Spirulina subsalsa PCC 9445: one gene and its partner. The protein of the gene in region 1 binds, or shares a complex with, the protein of each later gene. Links are inferred from orthologs where the notes say so. Each region holds a gene or a part of one and is shown in the gene's direction. Other genes may lie near its edges. The genes, in order: mnmG and mnmE.

Region 1 (7,495 bases):
AGCCCACGCTGTACCGCTTGCGGTCAGCGTCGGGAGTAAGTCACCTTCTCAGGAACAAGTCCCCTGCGGACTGTAGTGACAGATAGGGCTATTCTAGGGGATTGTTGCGATGTCAGATATTTTCATTATGGTGCGAAATCAAAGAAATAACGCGCTGACCTCAATTAGTGGGATTCCGTTTGTTACTATGTTGGAGCAAACGGGAATAATATTAGGAACAGAAACGGTAGATTTAGTATACGCCGATGCAGGTTTTGATGACTTACCCCAAGGACAGTACACTGTAATTGTCACCCATGAGAAGGTTACTCCTCAGTGGGTAAAACAGGATGTAGTCATTCAAGACATTGATGATGTTGTCTTATTAACGTTTATTTATTACGAACCTGAGCGAATTTTCCAGGGTGTAAAAGCGACTACCGAAAAACGATTATAACTATGACCATTAAGAGCATTCCTTCCTATTCTATTAAGGCTTTTCGCTATCGCGTCCATTGTTTAGGACAGGAATTATGGCGGGAAAAAGATCCCCAATCTCGGGCAAATTTGGCGTTACAGTTAGCAGATGTTGCCACCAGTTTAGCCCGTTTAGAAGCCCAAGAATTAGAGCGTTTGCTTGAGGAAGATTGAGTGAAGCGAGCCACCCCAACCGCAAGGGATGGGGAATTTTTGGGAATTTTTTTTAACAAAAATGTTGCGCAATTCCCCGTCCTCACCAAGAGAGGGAGGGGATGGATAGCACACCAGCCAACTGAGCGACAGTAAATCCAAAGGCAGCATTATAACACAATTAACCGCGAAAGTCAAAGCCAATAAACTTAAAAAAATCTTAAGAAAGTAACAAGAATTAACAGATTTCTCCGGCAAAATCTAAAACTTTGTTGCAGAAATGAAGCCCTTCCCAACAAACTGGCTAAACTGACTAAGTAACCCCATTCTGAATAGAGAATTGGTCAAACTAAGACTTGATCAAGGGGAATCGACCATTCACTGACCTTCACTATAGAGGACACACTAGAGGATATAACTATGGGAAAACCAACGGGTTTTATTGAATATCTACGCGAAGTCCCCTCAGAACTCTCCCCTTCAGAACGTATTCAAAACTGGGACGAGTTCCATTTATCCATGCCCGAGGAGAAACTCCGCACCCAAAGTGCGCGGTGTATGGACTGTGGAACGCCCTTCTGCCATACAGGTACAATTATTAGTGGGATGGCCAGTGGTTGCCCGATCAATAACCTAATTCCCGAGTGGAATGATTTAGTGTATCGGGGTTTGTGGGAAGAAGCCCTCGATCGTCTGCACAAAACCAATAATTTCCCCGAATTTACTGGCCGTGTGTGTCCCGCCCCCTGTGAGGGATCTTGTGTGTTAGGGATTCATAACCCCCCTGTTACTATTAAGAATATTGAATGTTCTATTGTTGACAAAGGTTGGGATGAAGGTTGGATCACCGCAGAACCGCCCAGCAAACGAACCGGGAAAAAAGTGGCTATTGTCGGATCGGGTCCAGCAGGTTTAGCCGCCGCTGCTCAGTTGAATAAAGCCGGGCATTGGGTCACAGTGTATGAACGGGCAGATCGTCCCGGTGGATTGTTAATGTATGGCATTCCTAATATGAAACTGGATAAGCGGGACGTGGTGTTACGTCGAATTGAACTCCTCGAACAAGAAGGGATTAAGTTTGTTTGTAATACCGAAATCGGCAAAGATTTATCGGCCGAAACCTTGCTCAATGAATATGATGCCGTTGTGCTTTGTACTGGAGCAACAAAACCCCGAGATTTACCCATTGAAGGGCGGGAACTATCGGGGATTCACTTTGCTATGGAGTTCTTAACGGCGAACACACAAACCTTGCTCGATGGAACCGGAATTCCCCCCATTTCGGCACAGGGGAAAGATGTAGTGATTATCGGGGGGGGTGATACGGGAACTGACTGTGTGGGAACTTCGATTCGTCATGGCTGCAACAGCTTAGTTCAGTTGGAAATTATGCCTAAACCCCCCAACGAACGGGCGGCGAATAATCCCTGGCCGGAGTGGCCGAAGGTTTATCGGATGGACTATGGTCAAGAGGAAGCGGCCGCTAAGTTTGGCGATGATCCTCGTTTTTACCTGACGACGGCCACGAAGTTTGAGGGGGACGAACAAGGTCAGGTGAAGGCCGTGCATACGGTGGATATTGAATGGCAGAAGGACGAACAAGGTCGTTTTAGCCCAAAACCGATTGCGGGAACTGAAAAGGTGATTCCTACCCAGTTGGTGTTACTGGCGATGGGTTTCTTGGGACCAGAACAACCATTGTTAGATGCCCTGGGACTGGAACGAGATGCCCGCAGTAATGTTAAGGCAGACTATGGGCAGTATGAAACCAGTTTACCCGGTGTGTTTGCGGCGGGGGATTGTCGGCGTGGTCAAAGTTTGGTCGTGTGGGCGATTAATGAGGGGCGGGGTGTTGCCCGTCAGTGTGACCTGTATCTGATGGGAGCTTCGGATCTACCGTAGCTTTTACTGATTATTTGTTTTATTGATTTTTGGAGGGATTGGATGATGTTATTATCTCCGCGCAAGGTTTACCATAATTTGGCGTTGTTGGAAAAGGTAGATGTGGCGACGAGCGCCCTTTACCGTCAACAGGCCCAAGAGGTGTTAGCGGATGAGTCGGTTAGTTTGACTTGGCGGCAGGCGATCGCACATCGTTTGAATGACGCGAATCATCGTCTGGAACTCAAGGTGGTGAGTCCTAACGATAGTTACTAATCAAAGACGGGGATTCTTCATTCATAGACTCGCCATAATTTGGCAGGATTTCTCCAACCAAACTAGAGGGCAAATCTTCTGAAGCGTTTGGGGTGTGGCAGAATTGATAATTAATTCCCCACACCCCCTATTCCTCATCCCCTATGACAAAACCCAACTTTCAAGACGAATTCGACATCATCGTAATCGGAGGCGGTCATTCCGGTTGTGAAGCCGCCCTAGCCGCCGCCCGCTTAGGCTGTCGGACTCTCATGCTCACCCTCAACCTCGATAAAATCGCCTGGCAACCCTGCAATCCCGCCGTCGGAGGCCCCGCTAAATCCCAACTGACCCATGAAATCGATGCCTTGGGCGGGGAAATCGGGAAAATGGCCGACCGTACCTACCTCCAAAAGCGCGTTCTCAATATCTCTCGCGGCCCCGCCGTTTGGGCCTTGCGCGCTCAAACCGATAAACGACAATATGCCCGCGTGATGAAAAATATTGTCGAACATCAAGAAAACTTGGTCATCCGTGAAGGCATGGCCACCGACCTCATCCTAGGCAAAAACCAAGAAATCCTAGGCCTAGAAACCTATTTCGGAACCTGTTTCGCGGCCAAAGCCGTTGTTCTCACCACCGGAACCTTTTTAGGGGGGAAAATTTGGGTCGGGACTAAATCCATGCCAGCCGGACGCGCTGGGGAATTTGCCGCCGTCGGTCTGACCGAAACCCTCAATAAACTAGGCTTTGAAACCGGACGACTCAAAACCGGAACCCCCGCCCGCGTCGATAAACGCTCGGCGGACTACTCCAAAATGGAAGTCCAACCCCCTGATGAACAAGTCCGTTGGTTCAGCTTTGACCCAGAGGTGTGGGTTGAGCAAGAACAAATGAATTGCTATCTCACCCGCACCACCCCAGAAACTCATCGTTTAATTCGGGAAAACCTGCACCTTTCCCCAGTTTATGGGGGCTTTATTGATGCCAAAGGCCCTCGCTATTGTCCCAGTATTGAGGACAAAATCGTGCGTTTTGCCGATAAGGAATCTCACCAGATATTCATTGAACCGGAAGGCCGAGATATCCCAGAACTGTATATTCAAGGCTTCTCAACAGGTTTACCGGAAACCTTACAATTGGCGATGTTACGCAGTTTACCCGGCCTAGAAAACTGTGTAATGTTGCGCCCTGCCTATGCGGTGGAATATGACTATCTCCCGGCGACTCAGTGTTATCCAACCCTGATGACTAAGTATATTGAGGGGCTATTTTCGGCGGGACAAATTAACGGGACAACGGGTTATGAAGAAGCGGCCGCTCAGGGGATTGTGGCGGGCATTAATGCGGTGCGTTTTGTCCGAGGGGAGCAGATGATTGTTTTTCCTCGGGAGCAAAGTTATTTAGGAACGTTAATTGATGATTTATGTACAAAAGATTTGCGTGAACCCTACCGGATGTTAACCTCTCGGTCTGAATATCGGCTCTTGTTACGGTCTGATAATGCCGATCAACGGTTAACGCCTATTGGTCGAAAAATCGGCTTAATTGATGACCGTCGCTGGGCATTATTTACGGAAAAATATGCCAAAATTGCGGCGGAAAAAGAACGGCTACAAACCACTCGGGTTAAGGAGAATGACCCGGTAGGATTGAAAATTGTGGCGGATACTCAGCAAAAAATTAAGGGGTCTATTACCCTAGGAGATTTACTCCGTCGTCCCGGTTTCCACTATGAGCATTTAGAACAGTATGGCTTAGGAGATACTGGGTTAAAACAAGCGGAAAAGGAAGGGGCGGAAATTGATCTTAAATATTCCGGTTATATCCAACGTCAGCAAAATCAAATTGATGAAATTGCTCGTCATGCCAATAAAAAACTACCGGAAGATTTGGACTACATGATGATTGATACTTTGTCAATGGAAGCCCGAGAAAAATTAACAAAAGTTCGTCCTTTAACGGTGGGTCAGGCTTCTCGCACGGGGGGCGTTAATCCGGCGGATGTTAACGCTTTGTTGATTTATTTAGAGGTACAAAATCGTCAGGCTGTAGCGGGGGCGAAATAATCGGTTCTATGAGGGGGGATTCATGGATTCCCCCCAAGATAGGGGCTGAAACTCTACAATCTCTCTCCCAGTCTCGGCGAAGGAATTTTAGGGCGTACTCCATTGTTGCTGAAAGAGTTATATAATAGAAAGAATGGGTCATCTGCTGGGTTGATTTATTCGGTTAAGTTCTATGAATAAATAAAGTGAAAGTCTTACACGGTTGTATGTGGGGGGACTCCCCCCACACCCCCCAATAAGCAGACTCCCTACCCTATCACTGTATTCTCCACAAAACCCATGTTAGAACAAGCTAGACACATCTATCAGAGAACCTCTCCCGCTAAAGCCATTGCTTTGGGGATTGGTGCGCTCGTCTTAGCCCCTACTGTCGCCTCATTACTAAAACCTGTGGCTAAGGCAACCATTAAAACGGGTTTGGTTTTATACGATAAAACGAAAGGAACTATTGCCGAGGCCGGAGAAGTTTTGGGGGATATTGTGGCGGAAGCTAAGGCGGAAGTGGTGGCGGAACAAGCCCAAAAAGAATCCCAAAATGCTCAACTGACAAGTCAAGCGAGTGGCGGTGAATTGTCTTAGTTCTTGATTGTTTTTTACCAGTTTTCCAATCAATTTTAGAGGAGTAGAATGTGCCAACACACTTTCGTTCTACTCCTTTTTTGTGTTGGTTGGCCTAGGATGCGCTACGGGACGCATTTCCTGCCGATTTAGGGGCTTGGGACTCCTGATAGAGAGATAAGCCACTTTTGATAATTCCTTTCAATACGGGTTTACCGAGTTTGACGGCGGCTGGTAAAACAATTGTTCCGGCGACGAGCGCTCCTAAGCCGAGTAGGGCGGTGGGGCTGCCTGTCTGACGATCTTCGATCATTTCCCTTAAATGGAAGGTTAAAACAGATTTATCCCAGTGAATCAATGACATGGTTAAGCGCGAGTATAGAATGGGTAAAGAGTAATTTAAAGCTTGGGGAGAGTTCCCCTTTGCTCCATATTATTGCATAAGTTTCTCAACAATTAACCGAGATCAGGAAAGATTTACAGGACTATATTGGTTTCGATGTGATGCTGGACGAGGGGGCGTAAACTGTTCAATCCGGCGGCGATCGCGGTTCCATTGTGGATAATCGTTGCCCAGAGGGGATTGAGTCCCACCGTTGCCGCCAAACCTAAGCCCAAGAGATTGGGCGCTACAACTAAAAAGGTATTCTGTTCAATCAAAGCGCGAGTTTCTTGGGCAATGGCGATCGCCTCCAAAACACTCCCGAGATCATTATTCATCAACACCACATCCGCCGTTTCCCGCGCCACATCTGACCCATCCTCAAAAGAAATCGACACATCCGCATAGGCCAAAGCCACCGAATCATTCAACCCATCCCCCACAAAAGCCACCGTCCGCCCGCCCCGGTGCAAATCCCGCACAATCTTCGCCTTGTCCTCCGGAAACGCCTCCCCATGCACCTGAGAGGGCGGAATATTCAACACCTGAGCCACCTCCCGCGCCCGTTGTTGCTTATCCCCCGTCAAGAGATGAATCCTCATCCCATAGTCCTCCTGCAACTTCTGAATCACCCGCGCACTCTCCGGCCGGAGGGGATCCGTGAACTGCATCACCCCCTCCAACCTGCCATCACAGGCCAGATAAATCAACGAGAACCACTCCGAAAGACCGCCCAGGGGAAAAACATCCTTTTGGGCCTCTCCCCAGTCCAAGCCCTGTAAATCCCCCAGCACCACACCCTGTTCTTGTAAAAACTTCTCACTCCCCACCAACACCCACACCCCATCAACCACCGCATCCATGCCTAACCCCAGTTCATAATGCCAGTGATCCCGAGGTAACAGATCAACCCCCTGCCCTTGGGCATACTCTACAACCGCCTCAGCGATGGGATGGGTAATTCTCTGTTCCGCCGAAGCCGCCAACTGAGCCAAACGCTCAAAGGAAAAACGGTCAGTCAGTCGCCCCAACCCTACCACCTTAACCTGACCTTGGGTGAGGGTTCCGGTTTTATCAAAAACCACCGTATCCACTTCCGCTAATAACTCCAACGTCCGCCCACTACGGACTAAAATCCCGTGACGGGTAGTATGACTTAAGGCCCCTAAAAAGGCCGTCGGCATCGATACCCGAATCCCCGTCACAAAATCCAACGTTAGAATCGAAGCCGCCCGCGCTGCGTCTTGGGTCGTCAGCCACACCAACCCCGCTAAGGTCAGAGAGGGCAGAATCAACCGATCCGCCACCTTAGCCGCATAGTTCGCCATACGGGTATCATGGACGGGGGCTTTTTGTAATAACTCAATACTGGCGGCCGCCCGGGTTTTTTCTCCCACCCGCTCACAAGTTAGGCGAATTTGACCAGACCGGACTAGGGTAGAAGCATAAACTAAGGTACCAGGCACCGCCACAATGGGCATAGATTCCCCGGTGAGTTGTTGCTGGTCAATGGTCGCTTCTCCTTTGATGACAACCCCATCCACGGGAATCCGTTCTCCGGGATAAACCACCACCGTTTCCCCCACCTGCACCGCATTACTGGGGATTTGGGTAATTTGTGCGTCTCGTTCCACCCAAGCAAAACGCCCAATGGTATCTAACAAGTCGGCTGTTTCCTTTTCTGTCGAACGGGCGGTTTTTTCTCGGATCAAGTCCCCCAGTTCATGGAGGGTAATCACGA
Region 2 (7,602 bases), 1.1 Mb from region 1 along the record:
GTGTTCCCTCAGACTCAGGCTATCGGATTTATGTGGATGATTTGATGAGTCTTGATCAGTCTTGGGGAGAACATTTAATAGAATTATATGCCCAGCAATTGAACTGGGAAACCTATAATGTCGAAACCCTTTTAAAACGCGCTGCTCAAATTTTAGCCAGTTTAAGCGGACATATTGCTTTAATTACACTGCCCCAAAATTCTCAAAACCAATTGCGCCATATTCAACTCATCCCAGTCAATGAAAAACAGGTGATGTTGTTAGTGGTGGCTGATGCCTATTATACCCAATCTTTACTAATTGACTTACCCCAACGGGATTCTAATGAAGAGGAAGACTTAGAAAGTGAATTAGAATTGTTGTCAAATTTCCTTAATCGTAGACTCAAGGGCAAATCTTTAGCGGTGTTAAATACCTTAAATTGGGGAGAATTAGACCAAGAGTTTCAAAAATATACCCAATTTGTTCAAGATATTGTTAAAGTCTTGGTGCGAGAAAATCAAGCCAAAGAATCTACACCGATTCTGATTCGCGGCATTTCTGAAGCCCTGCGCCAGCCCGAATTTTCGGAAGTCCAACAGGTGCAAATGTTGCTGCACTTACTAGAAGAAGAACAAGAACAACTCTTTCCGCTTATCTTTGAATATCCCGATTTTGAGGATAAATTTCCGCGAGTTTCCGTAAGAATTGGCGCAGAAAATTCCCTCGAACCCTTAAGCATTTGTACGGTCATTTCTGCCAATTATAAAAAGGGCGATATTCCTGTAGGGAGTATTGGTTTAATTGGTCCGACGCGGATGTTATATGAAAATGCCATTACCTTAGTTGAAGCGGCCGCCTATTCTGTATCTGAGGCGTTAAGTTAAGCCATTTTATGGACATCATTCTCTGTCACCAAACCGTTGATTTTGATGCGTTGGGCGCGGCTGTGGGCTTGACGCGGTTAAGGGTGGGGGCGAAGTTGGTGTTAACAGGGGGCGCTCATCCGGGGGTGAAAAATTTTCTGGCGTTGTATCGGGATGAGTTGTTGTTAATTGAACAGCGCAGTGTTACCCCCCAACGACTGAAACGGATTATGGTGGTGGATACCCAACAGCGCGATCGCCTAGGGAAAAGCGCCGCCTGGTTAGATTTGCCCCATCTCGAAGCCATCGAGGTCTATGATCACCATTGGGACAGCCACAGTGACATCCCCGCCACCCTGCGACAGGTGGAGAATGTGGGGGCGACGACGACGTTAATTGTGGAGAAACTCCAAAGCGCGGGGGTGTCTCTCGCCTCCCCAGAAGCTACGGTGATGGCGTTGGGAATTCATGTAGACACCGGATCCCTCACCTTTGATCAAACTACAGCGCGGGATGTGCGGGCGTTGGCTTGGCTGATGGAGCAAGGCGCGGATTTACAGGGCATTCGGGACTATATCGACCCCGGACTCACCCCCCGCCTACAAAAGCTGCTCTCGGCCGCGCTAGAGGGCTTAGAACGAGTGAAAGTACAGGGCTATACCCTGACTTGGGTTTGTTTAGATACAGAGGGCTTTGTTCCGGGCTTATCCAGTATTGCGGAACGGTTAATGGATTTAACGGAATCCGATGCCCTGTTTTTTGGCGTGCAGTATCAACGGAGTGCGGAAAGTGGGAGTCGTTTAACGGTGATTGGGCGATCGCGCATTCCCAACACAACCATCCTCCCCCTCTTCCAGGCCGTCGGTGGGGGCGGCCATGCCCAGGCCACCTCAGCCACGCTGAAAAATGTAAACGCCAGCGACACTTTACAGGAATTTGTTAACCAACTCATTGATCAACTGCCCCACCCCCTGATAGCACGGGATATTATGTCCTCCCCTGTGCGTACCATTCGCCCCCAGATCACCATCGCCGAAGCCCAACGGATTTTACTGCGTTATGGTCATTCGGGCTTATCGGTGGTGGATGAACAGGATCAGTTAGTGGGCATTATTTGCCGTCGGGATTTAGATTTAGCCCTCCATCATGGCTTCCAACACGCCCCCGTTAAGGGCTATATGAGCCAAACCGACACCCTGAAAACCATCACCCCAGAAACCACCGTGCCGGAAATTGAGTCCCTGATGGTGACCTATGATGTGGGGCGCTTACCTGTGATTGACCAAGGGCATTTAGTGGGGATTGTGACGAGGACAGATGTCCTGAGAGTGCGTCAAGGGGAAAACTGGGGCATGGGGGAAATGGGCAACACTTCGGGGAATGGGAAGCGGCACCGTTGGGCGAGTTGTTTAATCCCCAAACCTCAAGCGCTAATTCCGGGGGCGATTTGGCAGTTTTTAGAACAAGTGAGCCAAGAAGCCGAACAACGGGGCTGGCATTTGTATTTAGTGGGGGGTGCTGTGCGGGATTTAATCATGCAGCAAGATGCCCAAAAAGCGAGAGGAACAACACCCGAGGGCGTTAGGGGCGCAAGCATTACGCCCTCTCCTATCCCCCCTCTTGTCCCCCCCTTCCAAAAGGGGGCTAGGGGGGATAACTCCAACCCCCCCGCCTTCCTCCAAGACATCGACCTAGTAGTGGATGGCTTCCACCGCACCGCCCAAACCGGAGCCGGGGTAGAACTGGCCAAAGCGGTACAAAAACACTACCCCCAAGCCCGCCTAGAAGTGCATGGGGCTTTCCAAACGGCCGCCTTGTTGTGGCATAAAGATCCCACCTTTGGCTCCTTAGCGGTGGATATTGCCACAGCGCGGACAGAATTTTATCCCTACCCGGCCGCCAATCCCGAAGTCGAGGCCAGTTCAATCCGTCAAGACTTGTACCGCCGGGATTTTACCATCAACGCCCTCGCCATTCGCCTCACCTCACCCAGAGAGGGGGAACTGTTAGACTTTTTTGGCGGGTTGTTAGATTTGCGATCGCACACCTTGCGCGTCCTCCATGCCAACAGCTTCATCGAAGATCCCACCCGCATCTACCGCGCCGTGCGGCTTGCCGTGCGTCTAGGCTTTCACCTTGAAGCCCAAACAGAACAATATATCCGCTATGCCATCACAAGCGGCGTATATGATCGTTCTCGTTCCCAACAAAATCCCGCCCCCGCCCTGACGACCCGCCTCAAGGCTGAATTAAGATATATATTAGAAGCCCCCTACTGGAAACCCGCCCTAGAACTACTCAATGATCTCGGAGCCTTGCGCTGTCTCCATCCCACCCTAGAACTCAACCCTCGCCTCTGGTGGCAAATCCGCCTGTTTGACCGAGGTTTAGAACGCTTTGACCCCCAACACCACCTAGACCATTGGCAACTGCGTTTAGAACTCCTGCTGGCAGAGTTACCCCCCTCAGAAGGCTGGAAAGTCGCCCAAAGTTTGGAACTCTCCGCCGATGGTGTCAAACGGTTGAAACTCTTACCAGACGCTCGTCAAAGGTTGGTTAAAGTGTTGGGGCTGTCTGGGGATATCCCCCCCAGTGAGATTGTCCAGACCTTGCGGGATTATTCACTCCCCCTGTTAGCCCTTTTAGCCGTGAAAAGCCCCCGACCCGTGCGGCGGCAGATCTGGCACTATCTAATAGATTTATCCCACCGTCGCGCCCCTCTCACGGGTCATGATTTAAAACAATTGGGTTATAAACCGGGGCCATTGTACCGAGAAATCCTAGAACGGCTTCTTTCTGCTACCTTAGATGGAGTAATTAGCGATCGCCCTCAAGCCGAGGCATTCCTAACCCAATATTTCCCCCTACCCCAAACCAAACAGTAACCCAGTCCCCCTAATCCCCTGTTCCCCATTCCCCAGTACCGAACCATGACAACCACGGCAACCTACAACGATTTCAAATACAGCCTCGACACCACCATTGGTCAAGGAATCTTTAGCCTGACCTACCAAGCGGTAGAAGTCGGTACGGGGAAGCCCGTCATGATCAAAACCCTTGCCTCCAGCTTGCAAGACCATCCCCAATTCCCCAAATTTAGGGAACGATTTCTCAAGCTGGCTCAACAACTGAAACAATGTGTTCACCCCCACTTACCCGGCATTTGGGAGTTTTTCGAGGAAGACGGACAACCCTACATTGTCTATGACAGAATCCTAGGGGTAAACCTTGCCGATCACGTCGCCGCTCAAGGTAGAATCCCAGAAGACCAAGCTAGAGAGTGGATTAATCAAATTGCCTCCGCCTTGCAACGGCTCCATCAACAGGGCTTAAAGCATTTAGATGTCCACCCGCGCAATATTATCTACCGCCCCGAAACCAATGATGTGGTTTTGGTGGATTTTGGCTTTACCGCAGAACTTACCCCAGAAATTCGCCAAACTCACGCCAACTTAATCGCACCGGGTTATTCTGCCCTAGAACAACACAATCCGAAAAAACCCTGTTCTTCCGCAACGGATATTTATAGCCTCAGTGCGACGTTTTATTTTATGTTGACCGGGGATGCTCCCCCTCCGGTTCCGGTTTTGGGGCATATTCCCCCGGAAAAATGGCAGAAGTTCCCCCGGGAGATTAGTTCCCCCACCCGCGCCACAATTTTACGGGGGATGGCTCTCTCTGCCATTGACCGCCCTCAAACGGTGGCGGATTGGTCTTCCTTATGGCGGGAGGTCTGGGAACGAGAACAGCAGGCCTTACAAGCCCAGTTAGAGGCACAATTACAGGCGGAACGGCTGGAAAATGAACGTTTAGCCCGTTTAGAAGCCGAACGCTTAGAAAATGAGCGTCTCGCCCGTTTGGAAGCCGAACGTTTAGAAAATGAACGTTTAGCCCGTTTAGAGTTTGAACGCCTAGAAAATGAACGTTTAGCCCGTTTAGAAGCCGAACGCTTAGAAAATGAACGTCTCGCCCGTTTAGAAGCCGAACGTTTAGAAAACGAACGTCTTGCCCGTTTAGAGTTTGAACGCCTAGAAAATGAACGTCTTGCCCGTTTAGAGTTTGAACGTTTAGAAAATGAACGTTTAGCGCGTTTAGAGTTTGAACGGTTGGAAAATGAACGTCTTGCCCGTTTAGAAACCGAACGTTTAGAAGCCGAACGTTTAGCGCGCTTAGAGTTTGAACGGCAAATTCAACAGGAAATTGAACGTCAACAAGCGCCGACTGGGGAAATGGACCCCTCTCCTACCCCTCTCGAAGAGTTAGAAGCGGGATCTGTTGCCCTGACGGTATCCTCTCCCCAAAAACGCCCCAAAACTAGCCCCCGCCCCACCCAGAAACGGAAAGGGAAGGCGCGCCCCCAGAGCCAAATGGTGAAAGTCCGTTTTCCGATGGGAGCATTACTCATGACCAGTGCGATCGCCGCTTCGGCCGGGGCGGGCTTTGGTTTGTCCCTCCGTCTCAATCGTCCCACGGAGGCGGGATCGTCCTTCTGGCACGTTGAGCAGTCCTTCCCCCCGCGAGAATTTAAGGAACAAGAGACTGGGGATGAATGATGCAGGGTGAGACAATCGCAGCGATCGCAACGGCCATTGTTCCAGAACAGGGGAGCATCGGCATTGTAAGGGTATCGGGCAAAGAAGCCCTCGCCCTCGCCCAGCGTATCTTTCACCCACCGGGCAAGCAACGCTGGGTCAGCCACCGCATCCTCTACGGCTACATCCGCCACCCCCACACTGGGGAACAAATTGATGAGGCCTTATTGCTGATTATGCAAGCGCCCCGCTCTTTCACGCGGGAGGATGTGGTGGAGTTCCACTGTCACGGGGGCATGATTCCCGTACAACGAGTTCTACAGTTGTGTCTGGAAGGGGGGGCTAGACTCGCCCAGCCGGGGGAGTTTAGCCTGCGTGCCTTTCTCAACGGGCGAATTGACCTCACCCAAGCCGAAAGCGTGGCGGATTTAGTGGGGGCGCGTTCTCCCCAAGCGGCCAGCCTCGCCCTCGCTGGACTACAGGGCAAACTCGCTCACCCGATCCGTGATTTGCGGAAAATTTGTCTGGATATCCTCGCAGACGTGGAAGCACGCATCGATTTTGAGGACGATTTACCCCCGTTAGATGAGGAACAGGTCAAAAAAGACCTAAAGGGGGCGTTAAAGGTCGTCGAGGAGATTTTAGCCACAGCCGACCGGGGGGAATTGCTGCGTAGTGGTTTAAAAGTGGCCATTGTCGGCCGTCCTAATGTGGGGAAATCCAGTTTGCTTAATGCTTGGAGTCGGAGCGATCGCGCTATTGTTACAGAACTCCCCGGCACGACGCGGGATGTAGTCGAGTCTAGCCTGATTGTGGGGGGGATTCCTATTCAAGTCTTAGACACGGCCGGAATCCGCCATACCGTGGATACCGTCGAGCAAATTGGGGTAGCGCGATCGCGTCAAGCCGCCCAAAGTGCCGACCTCATCCTCTACACCCTAGACACCCCAAGCGGTTGGACTCCCGAAGATGACGAAATTTACCAACAAGTCAAACACCGCCCCCTCATCCTCATCCTGAACAAAATTGACCTCGCCTCCCCCCAACAAGTCCACTACCCCCCCGAAATCCAGCAAGTCGTTTATACCGCCGTCGCCCACCATCAGGGCATCCCCGACCTAGAACAAGCCATCCTGAACACCATCAAAACAGGACAACTCACCGCCACTAACCTTGATATTGCTATCAACCAACGCCAAGGAGCCGCCCTCACCCGGGCTAAAATTGCCTTAGAACAAGTGCAACAAACTATTAACGAACAACTCCCCCTAGACTTCTGGACAATTGACCTACGCAGTGCCATTCAAGCATTAGGGGAAATTACCGGAGAAGGTGTTACTGAGTCCGTTTTAGACCAGATTTTTAGTCGGTTTTGTATTGGCAAATAGCTAGCCATGAACCAATTTTTTGAACAAAAAATCCGCCTTCCTTTGCTCATCCTCATTTGTGTGGGGGTATGGTTTAGCTTCGTGAAAATTCTGTTTTCTCAACCCTCTCCCTCCATTCCTCAAGCGGTTGTAACAGTACCTGAGTTTCCCGCAAATGTCCCGATTCCTCACTGGAAATCTATCACAAAACCGTTAGAAATTAAGCAAAGGTCAGACCCCGATTTATTCCCCCAAGCCAAGACCTATTACTACCAACAGAATAACCGAGTGATTCAAGTCGAAATGCGCCTTGTTACGAATGAAGAAGATGCCAGAACATTAATGAAACAATATGCTAATATTTCCCAACCTGTAGAAATTCGAGAACATCCTACTCAAGGGTTTTATGCTGTGACCGCCAATCCAGATTATACTTATCTCACAGCCTGTATTAATGCCAGAGGTCATAGCACGGTGACTCATTTACAGTTTAAACAAAATGGTTATCGCTATGGTTTAGACGGAACAAGGCTGCTGGCTTGGTTAACGGGAGAACAACCCCTGCGAGATCCTCGGTGTTTTTGGACTTTAATCATCATGCCTGCATCCGACGTTCCTCTAGCGGATCCCTTAGAGGTGGTTGAGGAGGTTTGGACAGGTTGGTATGATTGGTGGCGATCGCATCTTCGGAATCTCCCCTCTACCTAACCCATCTCTGCTGCATATTTTAGCTTATAAGTCAAGAAAAAAATATGACCTCTTCCCCCCAATCCCCCGATCCTGAACAACCCTTAGAGTCTCAACACTCTAATCAATATTTAGCCGAAATGAGTGGAAAAGTTGAGGAAATCTGGAACT

What was found.
Region 2: the proteins of mnmG (region 1) and mnmE are in contact, whole or in part, in a solved structure (PDB 9HIP), measured with the Escherichia coli proteins. The link is inferred for Spirulina subsalsa PCC 9445 from one-to-one orthologs.

Annotation. Positions count from the first base shown.
Region 1 is NZ_JH980292.1:4,756,136-4,763,630, forward strand. Bases 2,469-5,361 are described here. They hold mnmG (tRNA uridine-5-carboxymethylaminomethyl(34) synthesis enzyme MnmG), read left to right. Parts: upstream 2,469-2,909; coding sequence 2,910-4,814; downstream 4,815-5,361. Other genes in these bases: gltD (glutamate synthase small subunit), read left to right, coding at 2,469-2,511; SPI9445_RS0121705 (hypothetical protein), read left to right, coding at 2,554-2,766; SPI9445_RS0121715 (DUF5132 domain-containing protein), read left to right, coding at 5,094-5,361. In the rest of the region: SPI9445_RS0121685 (hypothetical protein), read left to right, coding at 110-436; SPI9445_RS0121690 (hypothetical protein), read left to right, coding at 439-630; more of gltD, read left to right, coding at 1,030-2,468; more of SPI9445_RS0121715, read left to right, coding at 5,362-5,393; SPI9445_RS0121720 (hypothetical protein), read right to left, coding at 5,488-5,736; SPI9445_RS0121725 (heavy metal translocating P-type ATPase), read right to left, coding at 5,850-7,495. UniProt on the Escherichia coli protein: NAD-binding protein involved in the addition of a carboxymethylaminomethyl (cmnm) group at the wobble position (U34) of certain tRNAs, forming tRNA-cmnm(5)s(2)U34.
Region 2 is NZ_JH980292.1:3,699,349-3,706,950, forward strand. What follows is about bases 4,582-7,581. They hold mnmE (tRNA uridine-5-carboxymethylaminomethyl(34) synthesis GTPase MnmE), read left to right. Parts: upstream 4,582-5,397; coding sequence 5,398-6,765; downstream 6,766-7,581. Other genes in these bases: SPI9445_RS27740 (serine/threonine protein kinase), read left to right, coding at 4,582-5,398; SPI9445_RS25955 (cyanoexosortase A system-associated protein), read left to right, coding at 6,772-7,452; hpsJ-A (HpsJ-like protein, cyanoexosortase A-associated), read left to right, coding at 7,497-7,581. In the rest of the region: heat-inducible transcriptional repressor HrcA, read left to right, coding at 1-866; SPI9445_RS0116885 (CBS domain-containing protein), read left to right, coding at 875-3,730; more of SPI9445_RS27740, read left to right, coding at 3,776-4,581; more of hpsJ-A, read left to right, coding at 7,582-7,602. UniProt on the Escherichia coli protein: Exhibits a very high intrinsic GTPase hydrolysis rate. Involved in the addition of a carboxymethylaminomethyl (cmnm) group at the wobble position (U34) of certain tRNAs, forming tRNA-cmnm(5)s(2)U34.